One region of the Nocardiopsis baichengensis YIM 90130 genome, then DNA from elsewhere that is predicted to be linked to it. Evidence: predicted binding sites of a transcription regulator. Region 1 holds the regulator's gene; the other holds the start of a gene.
What was found. Region 1 encodes LexA, which represses DNA repair genes until DNA is damaged. Its sites were predicted from a motif close to TCGAACANNTGTTCGA; they were not measured.
Positions count from the first base shown of each region.

Region 2: the regulator LexA is predicted to act here: its motif matches at 2,223-2,238, upstream of C892_RS0104530 (DUF6504 family protein).

Region 1 covers NZ_ANAS01000023.1:69,543-74,255, forward strand. Annotated here, with positions in the region: gene C892_RS0119375 (hypothetical protein) at 1-351, shown strand, start outside; gene C892_RS0119380 (alpha/beta hydrolase family protein) at 552-1,649, opposite strand; gene lexA (transcriptional repressor LexA) at 1,998-2,684, opposite strand; gene C892_RS0119390 (LysM peptidoglycan-binding domain-containing protein) at 3,008-3,589, shown strand; gene nrdR (transcriptional regulator NrdR) at 4,000-4,566, shown strand; gene C892_RS0119400 (vitamin B12-dependent ribonucleotide reductase) at 4,686-4,713, shown strand, end outside.
Region 2 covers NZ_ANAS01000005.1:198,782-203,494, reverse strand. Annotated here, with positions in the region: gene C892_RS0104540 (sensor histidine kinase) at 1-1,249, opposite strand, end outside; gene C892_RS0104535 (response regulator transcription factor) at 1,262-1,939, opposite strand; gene C892_RS0104530 (DUF6504 family protein) at 1,980-2,210, opposite strand; gene C892_RS0104525 (DivIVA domain-containing protein) at 2,409-3,122, opposite strand; gene C892_RS0104520 (DivIVA domain-containing protein) at 3,194-3,682, opposite strand; gene C892_RS0104515 (N-acetylmuramoyl-L-alanine amidase) at 3,736-4,629, opposite strand.

The sequences.
Region 1 (4,713 bases):
TCGCCGCACACTCCGTCGGCCGCGCGCGTGGTCCTGGTGCGCACCGAGGCCGACGCGCAGTCGTCCGCCGAGGAGGCGGCCGCCGGGCTGCTGGAGGGGGCTTCGGAGCGGCGCGACCGCACGGCCCTGTCGGGCCTGGGCGACGAGGCCTACTCCTGGTTCGAGCAGGAGAACGGCCCCCTGGGGTGGGGCTGCGTCGGGGTGCGCAGAATGAACCTGTACGCGGAGACGTGCTACACGTCGTCCGCCGACTTCGAGGGAACCGAGCCGGTCTCCGAGGCGGACATGGTCGACGGCGCGAAGCGCCTGGCCAAGGACCTCCAGTCCGAACTCGATGCCGAACTGGAATAGCCGGGTACGCGCCCTCCTTGGCGTTGATCTCGGGGAAGCCGGGGTAATACTCGCCGGTATTACCCCGACTCTCCCGAGATCAACGGGGGTGTCGGTGCGGGCGGCCGGGGGCCGGAGGGGTCCACCGCGCCGGCGGACACGACCGGCCGAGGGGAGCCCGCGCACACCACCGTGCTTTGAGGCGGCCCCGTGAACAGGGGTCAGAGCGTCCGGTCGAGGAAGTCCTCCACGGCAGGGGAGACCTCGTCGGCGAAGGGGCGGTCGGCGTCGGGGACCACGGCCCCGGGGCTGTCGTCGTACTCGCGGAACACGTGGTCCGCGCCCTCGATGTCGACGCGTTCCACACCCGGGCGCCCGCCTTCCTCCAGGCCCTGCACCAATCGGTCCACCTCGGCGCCGTCGACCTGGGAGTCCTCTGTTCCCCACAGGACGAGCGCGGGCATGCCCCCCGGAAGGTCCGAGGCCAGCTCCTTCGGGTCCAGGGCGTCGATCTCCCGGAGGAACTCGGCGTTCTGCTCGCCGAACAGTCCCGCCAGCGCAGGGTCCAGGTCCTCGGGCGGGTCCTCCCCGGCCCGCAGCCGGGCGGTGGACACCCGGGCGTCGGAGAGCAGCTCCTCGGCGTCGCTCTGCTCCATGCCGCCCTGGGCCTCTGCGCGGCGCAGCTGTCCCGTCAGCTGCCGGTCGATCAGGTCCAGGTAGCGGGTGCCCGGCGGGGCCGCGAGGACCAGGCCGGCGGGCTCCGGGCCGTCCAGGGCCCCGGGGGAGCGCAGCGCGAACAGTGCGCCCTCGCTGTGCCCCAGCACCAGGAGCCGGGACGGGTCCACCTCCGGCCGGGCGGCGAGTTCGGCGTAGGCGGCCGCCACCTGCGCCTCGAAGTCGTCGAAGCCCACGACCGCGTCCTCGTCCCGGGAGCCCGTGCCGGTCTCGCCGCTGCCGAGCTTGTCGTAGCGCAGGGAGGCCGCCCCGGCCTCGGCCAGCACCCGGGCGAAGTTCCGGTTGGTGTCGGCGTCCGGGCGGGCCGGTGCGTTGCCGTCCCGGTCGGTGGGGCCGCTGCCGGAGACGATGAGGACGCCGGGCACGGGCCCGTCGGCGTCCGGGGGCAGGGCGAGGGTGCCGTGCAGGGTGTCCGGGCCGCTGGTGAAGGAGACCTCCTGCTCCACGGGATCGGCCCCGGGCGGGGCGGCCCCCTCGGCCCCGCCGCCCGGTCCGCACCCGGAGGCGAGCAGCGCGGCGGCGGCCGCGACGGCGGCGGCGCGCAGGGGGGAGCGGGTCGGGGCGACGGAGGATCGGCTCGGCATGGACCCCACCGTATTGGCCCCGCGGGCGCGTAGCGGTCGGCAGGGCCGCTCGCGCCGGGGGCCGTCCGCGGGGCTCGCGGGGCCGCGCCGCGGCGCTGTCGTACGGGGGGCGGTTTCGTCAGGTGCGGGGGACACGGGCAGCAGGGGCGTCCGTCAGGTGTGGGCGCGGGCGGGCCGCAGGGGGCGAGGCGCGCGGACCGGGGCGCTGCGCCGGCGCTCGGGGACGTCTCTGTCGGATACCGATACGGCGACGGCCCCGTGACGACCGGGGGTGGTCACGGGGCCGTTCCGAAGAGAGGCGAAGTCGTTATGCGGCGCGGTGCGGCGCCGTCGGTGCGGCCACAGCGGCTACATGCGCCGCATCACGGCCACGACCTTGCCCAGGATGGTGGCCTGGTCGCCGTCGATCGGCTCGTAGGCGTCGTTGCGCGGCATCAGCAGGACGTGGCCGCCCTCGCGCCGGAACACCTTCACCGTGGCCTCGTCGTCGAGCAGGGCCGCCACCACGTCCCCGTTCTCGGCCACCGGCTGCTGGCGGACCACGACCATGTCGCCGTCGGTGATGGCGGCGTCCACCATCGAGTCCCCGACCACGGTCAGCACGAACAGCCGCCCCTCGCCGACCAGCTGCCGGGGCAGGGAGAACACGTCCTCCACCGACTCCTCGGCCAGGATCGGGCCGCCCGCCGCGATCCGGCCGACCAGCGGGACGTGGGCCGAACGGGTCTCATCGGCGCGGGGCTCGCCCTCCAGTTCGTCCCAGGAGCGCACGGGCGGCTGGCCGGGGATGCGGATCTCGACCGCGCGGGGGCGGTTCTGGTCGCGGTGGAGGTAGCCCTTGCGTTGCAACACCTTGAGTTGGTGCGCGACACTGGAGGGGCTCGACAGACCCACGGCGTCGCCGATCTCCCGGATCGACGGCGGGTATCCGCGCTGCCGTACGTAGCGGTGGATGCAGTTGAGGACGCTCTGCTGGCGAGCCGTCAGCGCCGGTGCGTCCGCCTGCGCGCCCGTCGCCTCCGCCGGGACCGGCACCGGTCCGAGCGCCTCCGCGCCGTCCCTGCCCGATCGGGGTTCCTGGGTTCGGTGCTTCTCCTCCGGCACGGCCGGCCTCCTCGGCGGTCGGTGGTGGCGTGTTGGGCGTCGGGGGGCTCGCGTCCCGACCGTGGCACGTCGGCGCCGACGGCCGCGACCGCGTCCCCGGTGCGCCGCGCCGATGCCGAAGTGAGACACGTCCAACGGTAGTGCCTGCTCACGGCGATATCAAACAAACGTTCGAGATGGTGATGAAAAAATCCGGCCGTTGCGGTATTAGTCGAACATCAGTTCTAAACGGCTGGTGTTCGAAGGGGGCGACCATGTCCGAACCCTCGCCTGACCCCAGAACCGCGATCCCGCGTCCGAGGAGGCCCGACGACGGGCCCGTCCTCTACGACTGGGCGGTGGAGGTGCCCGAGTGGAGGGCCCGCCCCGTCCGGTCCTCCGCGCTTTCCGCGCTGCCCGAGCTCCCCCTGGAGCCCGACGGGCCCGCGCCCGGGGAGGCGGCCGCCGGGTCCCTGCCCGGCCCGGACCCGCGCGCCCGCCCCGTCGGCGCCCGCGCCGCCGCCGCGCTGCGCGGCCACTGGGCCGGGCTGAGCCGGCGCGGCCGCGTGGCCGTCCTCTCACTCGCCTCGGCCGGCGCCGGTGGCGCGCTGTCGCTGGCCGTGCTCACCTCCGCCGCCGTAGGGGCTCCCGCCTCCGCCTCGGCCGCCGGGGCGGTCTTCGGGGGCGGCGCCGAGCCGACGGTGGTCGTGCGCGACGGCGATACCCTGTGGGACATCGCCGAGCAGGCGCGTCCCGGCGAGGACGTGCGCCGCACCGTGCACGAGATCGTCGAGCTCAACGGACTGCGCGGGCCCGAGCTGCGCCCCGGCCAGGAGCTGCGCCTGCCCGCCCGCTGACCAGGGGCGCCTGCCGCGTGACGACCGCCGACACCCGGGGACCCGGAGGGTCCCCGGGTGTCGTTTCCCACGGGCCTGCCGGCGCCCGGGACCGACACGCCCGGGGCGGTGCGCCGGTTCGCCGTCCCTGACCTGCGGATCCGTCGCGACCCGCCGCGGGAGGGCTTGCGCGCGGGCGCGAGGCGCTCGTAAGTTGACCACAAGATCTAGTGCTCGCCATGGAAGAATCAGCCTAGAAGTTGTGCTTTAGTAGGTGACGGCTCTTCGGGGCGACCCGCGCCGAACGCGCGGTGGGCCCCTTCGGTGAGCGCGCGACTCCCGTGGAGGCGGCCCGCGCACGGCGGGGCGCTCCGCGATCGGGAGCGGCGACGGGGATTCCTGCGGGAGAGACGACTGGGAGGCGTGTCGGCATGCACTGTCCGTTCTGCCGCCATCCGGACAGCCGGGTGATCGACAGCCGGTCCACCGACGACGGCTCGGCGATCCGCCGCCGCCGGACGTGCCCGGAGTGCGAGCGGCGGTTCACCACCCAGGAGACCGTGCTGCTGATGGTGCAGAAGCGCTCGGGGGTGACCGAGCCCTTCTCCCGCAGCAAGATCGTGGCGGGCGTGCGGCGCGCCTGCCAGGGCCGCCCGGTCACCGAGGACGCCCTGGCGGTGCTGGGGCAGCGGGTGGAGGAGGAGATCCGCTGCCGCGGGGTCGCCGAGATCCCCGCGCACGAGATCGGACTGGCGATCCTCGGCCCGCTCCAGGAGCTCGACGAGGTCGCCTACATGCAGTTCGCGTCGGTCTACCGGGGCTTCGAGTCCCTGGCCGACTTCGAGAACGAGATCGCGCGGCTGCGCTCGGAGCGCGTCGGGGGCATCGAAGGCGCCGGGGGCGCCGGGGGCGCCGCGCGTTCGCAGGACACCCAGGACACCCGGAACGCCGAGGACGGCGGGGACACGGCGCGCGCCGTCGCCTCCGCCGAGCGGTAGGGCCGGACGGCGGCCGAGGGCCCGGTCGGGCGGGCACGGCACGAGAAGGGCCCGGCGGCCCGCCGCGCACGGCGGGCGGCCGGGCGATGCGACACGAGGGCGAGAGCAGGGGGAGCAGAATGACCGAGACCACCGGCGCGACGACGC
Region 2 (4,713 bases), on a different contig from region 1:
CGGTGCCCTCCACGTTCTGGTGGCGCGGCCCCCGCCAGAAGCGCTGCAGGGCCTTGGCGCGCTCGTCCGCGTCCAGCCCGCTCCCGTCGTCGGCGACGTGCAGCACCACCGCCCCGTCCGCGGCCGACGCGCTCAGCCGGATCCTGCCGCCCCCCGACAGCCGGATCGCGTTGCTCATCAGCTCGTCCAGGACGCTGCCCAGCCCGCCCGGGGGCGCCAGCGCGCGCAGCCCCTCGGGCACGCGCGTCTCCAGCTCCATGTCCTGCACCTCGGCCAGGGCCCGCCACCGCGCCAGCCGGGTGGCCAGCACCTCGTCCAGCTCCACCGGCTCCGAGGCGCGGAAGCTCTCCATCCGGGTGGCGGCCGTCAGCGAGTTGAGCAGCCGGTGCATCGCCTTGGCCTCCTCGACCGCGTCGGCCTGCGCCTGGCGCGCCTGCTCGCCCTGCAGCAGCGGCTCCAGGTTCTCCACCGCCAGCCGCAGGCTCGCCAGCGGATTGCGCAGCTGGTGGGAGGCGTCCGAGACGAACGCCCGCTGCCGGTGCAGGGCCCGCTCCACCGTGTCCACCATGGCGTTGAAGGACGAGGCCAGCCGGCGCAGCTCCGGCGGCCCGCCCGCCTGGTCGGCCCGGGCCGACAGGTCGCCTTCGGCGATCGCCGCGGTCGCCTCGTCCAGCCGGCGCACCGGACGCAGCACCCACCGCGACAGCGGCCAGGCCACCGCCGACAGCCCCACGAGCGGCGCCATGGACAGCGCCGCCATCATCGCCCACGAGCGCAGGATCCGCGCGCGCAGCTCCCCGGTGGGCGCGGAGAGCACCACCGCCCCCTCCACGCCGCTGTCCCGGCCGATCGGCTCGGCGATCACCAGGTCCTCGTCGGACCAGGGCCACACCGCCGTCGGCGGCGCGGGGCGGAACCCGCCCAGCGCGCGCTGGGCCTCCGGCCGCCCCTGCGCGGTCCGGGCCGCCTCCGGGGAGGAGGCCAGCACGGAGGCACCGGAGGGGTCGACCACCGCGACCCGGGCGCCGTAGAGCTCCCCGTACCGCTCCAGCTCCCCGCGCAGCCCCGCGGTGCGGCCGGTGCGCAGGGCGGTCGCCCCCAGGGAGGCGAACCGGCCGGCGTCGTTGAGCCGGTCCACGTACATCTCCTGGGTCTGGCGCTGGGCGGTGACGGCGCCCAGCGGGACCGCCAGCGAGGCGGTGAGCAGGAAGGCGATCGGGACCAGGAGGGCCAGCAGGCGGCGCAGCACGGCGCGGCCCGCTCAGCCGTCCTCGCCGGCGGGGGCCAGCCGGTAGCCGACCCCGCGCACGGTGCGGATCAGCACCGCCCCGGCGAGCTTGCCCCGCAGCGAGGCGATGTGGGTGTCCAGGGTGCGCGAGGACGACTCCCAGGAGGTCCCCCACACCTGGTCGAGGATGGCGTCCCGGCCGACCACCGCGGGCGCCCGCGCCGCCAGCAGCGCGAGCACGTCGAACTCCTTGCGGGTGAGGGTGAGCGGCGCGCCGTCCAGGGCGGCGCGGCGCAGCCCCGGGTCGACGTCGAGCGGCCCCACCGCCAGCGGGGAGTCGGGCGCCGCGGCGGCCCGCTCGGCCCGGGTCCGGCGCAGCACCGCCTCCACCCGGGCCAGCAGCTCGGCGATGCCGAAGGGCTTGACCACGTAGTCGTCGGCCCCGGCGCGCAGCCCGCGCACCCGCTCGCGCTCCTCGGCGCGGGCGGTGACGGCGATGATCGCGGTCCCGGGGCGCTCGCGCAGCCGCCGCAGCACGTCGATGCCGTCGGCGTCGGGCAGCCCCAGGTCGAGCAGGACGACGTCGGCGGGGCCGGCCTCCACCGCCCGCTGGGCCGTCGCCGCCCGCTCGACCTCGTACCGGGCGTTGCGCAGCGCCGTCACCAGCCCGCGCGCGACCCGGTCGTCGTCTTCGACCACGAGTATGCGCATCGCCGACAATCGTAGAGCCGTTCCCGGGGAACGGCCCGGGTCAGCTCCAGTGGCGGCGCATCGTCCAGTCCTCTGTGGTGCGGTCGACCGAGATGTCGGCGATGCTGGGCTCGCCCCGGTCGGACTCGGCGGCCACGCGCACCAGGTCGACCGCGCCCTCCCAGTGGCCGATGACCCGCTGGACCCGGTAGAGGCGCCCCCTCCAGGCGAAGAGGGAGGGGCGGCCGGCAGCGGTCGTTCGGACGTCGATCCGTTCGTTGAAGAGACTCACCCGGGAAGCGTATCGAACAGGTGTTCGCATTCCCAGCGCTCCGCGCCGGTGCCCACCCTAGGACGGACGCCGCACCGTATGCGGCCCGCCGCGCACCGCCGGGGCGGCCGAGGGGGCACAGCCGCTGCTCGGCAGGGCATGAGCGGATCGGGAACGATCGCCTGCCGGGCGTGTCGCGGGGAGCGGCCCGCCCGGGGGTCACGCGTGGTCGGGCTCGTACCCGCGGAGCTCGGCGGCGAGTTCGTCGAGGAACGCGTCGACCTGCGCCGGGTCGTAGCCCGGTCGCGCCCGGGTTGTGGAGAAGCGCACCCGCTCCACGTCGGCGGCGGTCAGCAGCGCCCGGTCGGGACGCCCGTTGATCAGGGCCGAGAGGGTGACCTCGGCGCTGTCCAGGAACGCGTCGACCTCGTCCTCGTTGTAGCCGGTGGTCAGGCGCGTGGTGGCGAACCTCTTGTTCCGCACGTGCTCGGGGGACATCGCCCCCTGCGGCGCCCCGGGCGACGGCCCGGCCCCGTTCGCGCCCCCGGAGGCGGGCGCCGCCGGTTCGGCGTGGGCGCGGGGCGGCTCCGGGGGAGGCGCGGGCGCGCCCCGGTCCACCGGGGCGGACGCCCCGGGCCGGGGCCGGTCGCCGGGGCGGGCCAGCCCGTGGCCGCGCAGCTCCGCGGCGACCTGGTCGAGGAAGTCGTCGACCTCGTCCTCCTTGTAGCCGGCCGTCAGCCGGGTGCCGCGGAAGACCGAGTCCTCCACCTCGGCGGCGGTGATCACCGGCTCCTCGGCGCGGCCGCGCGCGATCGCGGCGAAGGCTTCCTCCACCCGGTCCAGGAGCGCGTCGACGTCGTCCTCGTTGTATCCGGGGCGCAGGCGCACCAGGGTGAACCGCTTGTTCCTGATCTCGGCGGGTGTCAGAGGCATGTACCCATTGTGCCGACCCATCGGTCGGTACGCCTGCTCCGCCCCCGGGGACATGGGCGCGGAGCGGCTGCTCAGCGGCCCTGCAGGCGGTTCGCGGCCTGTTCCAGGTACGCGGTCACCTGGGTGCGGTCGAAGCCGCGCAGGACCACGTCGAACTCCGTGGCGCGAAGCTCCTCGGCGGTCAGGGAGGCGTCGCCGGCCAGGTAGCGGCCGACGAGCACGGCCACCTGGCCGCGGTCGAAGCCGCGCATCACGACGTCGAACTCGGGCGGCTCCGCCGCGCCGTCGGGGGACGCGGGGGGTCCGTGGGCGGCGGTGCCGCCTTCCCGGAGGTCGACGGCCTGTTCCAGATAGGCGGCCACCTGGGTGCGGTCGTAGCCGCGCAGGACCACGTCGAACTCCGTGGCGCGAAGCTCCTCGGCGGTCAGGGCGGGGTCGTCGGCCAGGACGCGGTCGACCAGCGCGCTGACCTGGCCCCGGTGGAAGCCGCGGAGGACGGTGTCGAAGACGGGGCGCCGGGGGCCGAAGTGCTCGGAGAGGCGGGCGGGAAGATCGGACATGGGGCGATCATGCCGTAGGGCGGTTCGGCGGGGGAGGGCCGGGCCGGTCCCGGTCAGCCCCGGCCGGCGTCCCCGGAGGTGAGGAAGGCGGCGACCGCCCCGGCCGCCACTACCGCGGCCTCCTCCCGCCACTGCGGGTCCTCCAGCAGCTCGGCGTCCTCGGCGTTGCGCATGTTGCCCGCCTCCAGGAACACCTTGGGCACCGTCGACAGGTTCAGGCCGCCCAGGTCGGTGCGCTCGTCCAGGCCGTCCTCGCCCAGGTAGTCGGAGGCCGGCAGGCCGGCGTCCTCGGCGAAGGCGTCGCGCAGCTCCTCGGCCAGCCGCCGGGACGGGGCGACGATCCCCTCGGTGAAGCCCTCCACCTCGCCGGGCGCGATCACGTGGAATCCGCGCCCGGACTCCGACCCGCCGTCGGCGTGCACCGACACCGCCGCGTCGGCGCCGGCCTCGTTGCCGATCGCGGCCCGCTCGTCGATGCAGGGCCCGACGCCCTCGTCGTCCTCGCGCGTGAGCACCACCTCGGCCCCGCGCTCCTCCAGCTCCTCGCGCATGTGCAGGGAGAAGTCGAGGTTGAAGGCGTGCTCGGGGTAGCCGTCCGCGCTCTCGGCGCCGACGGTGTCGCACTCCTTCTCCCCGGGGCCGGCCGGGACGGACGCGCCGATCTCCTCCGAGGCGCCGGCGTTGCCGCCGTTGTGGCCGGGGTCGATCACCACGGTGAACCCGCTGAGCGGACCGCCGTCGCCGTCCTCGGCACCGTCGTCGCCGTCCGCCCGCCCGTCCTGTGCGTCGGGCGTCCCGGCGCCGGACCCGTCCTCCTCCGAAGCGCCGGGGCGCACCCCGGCCTGCGGGTGGGGCTCGGCGCCGTCCGCGGCCGAGGTGCACCCGGCGATCGGGACGAGCAGCGCTGCGGCGAGGGCGGCGGGGCCGAGGGGGCGCATGTGGGGCATTGGGCCAAGGTAACGGGTCCGGGGAACACCACGCGCCCCCGTCGCGTCATATCGTGAGTAGGGGGTGCGACGCCCCTGACCGGA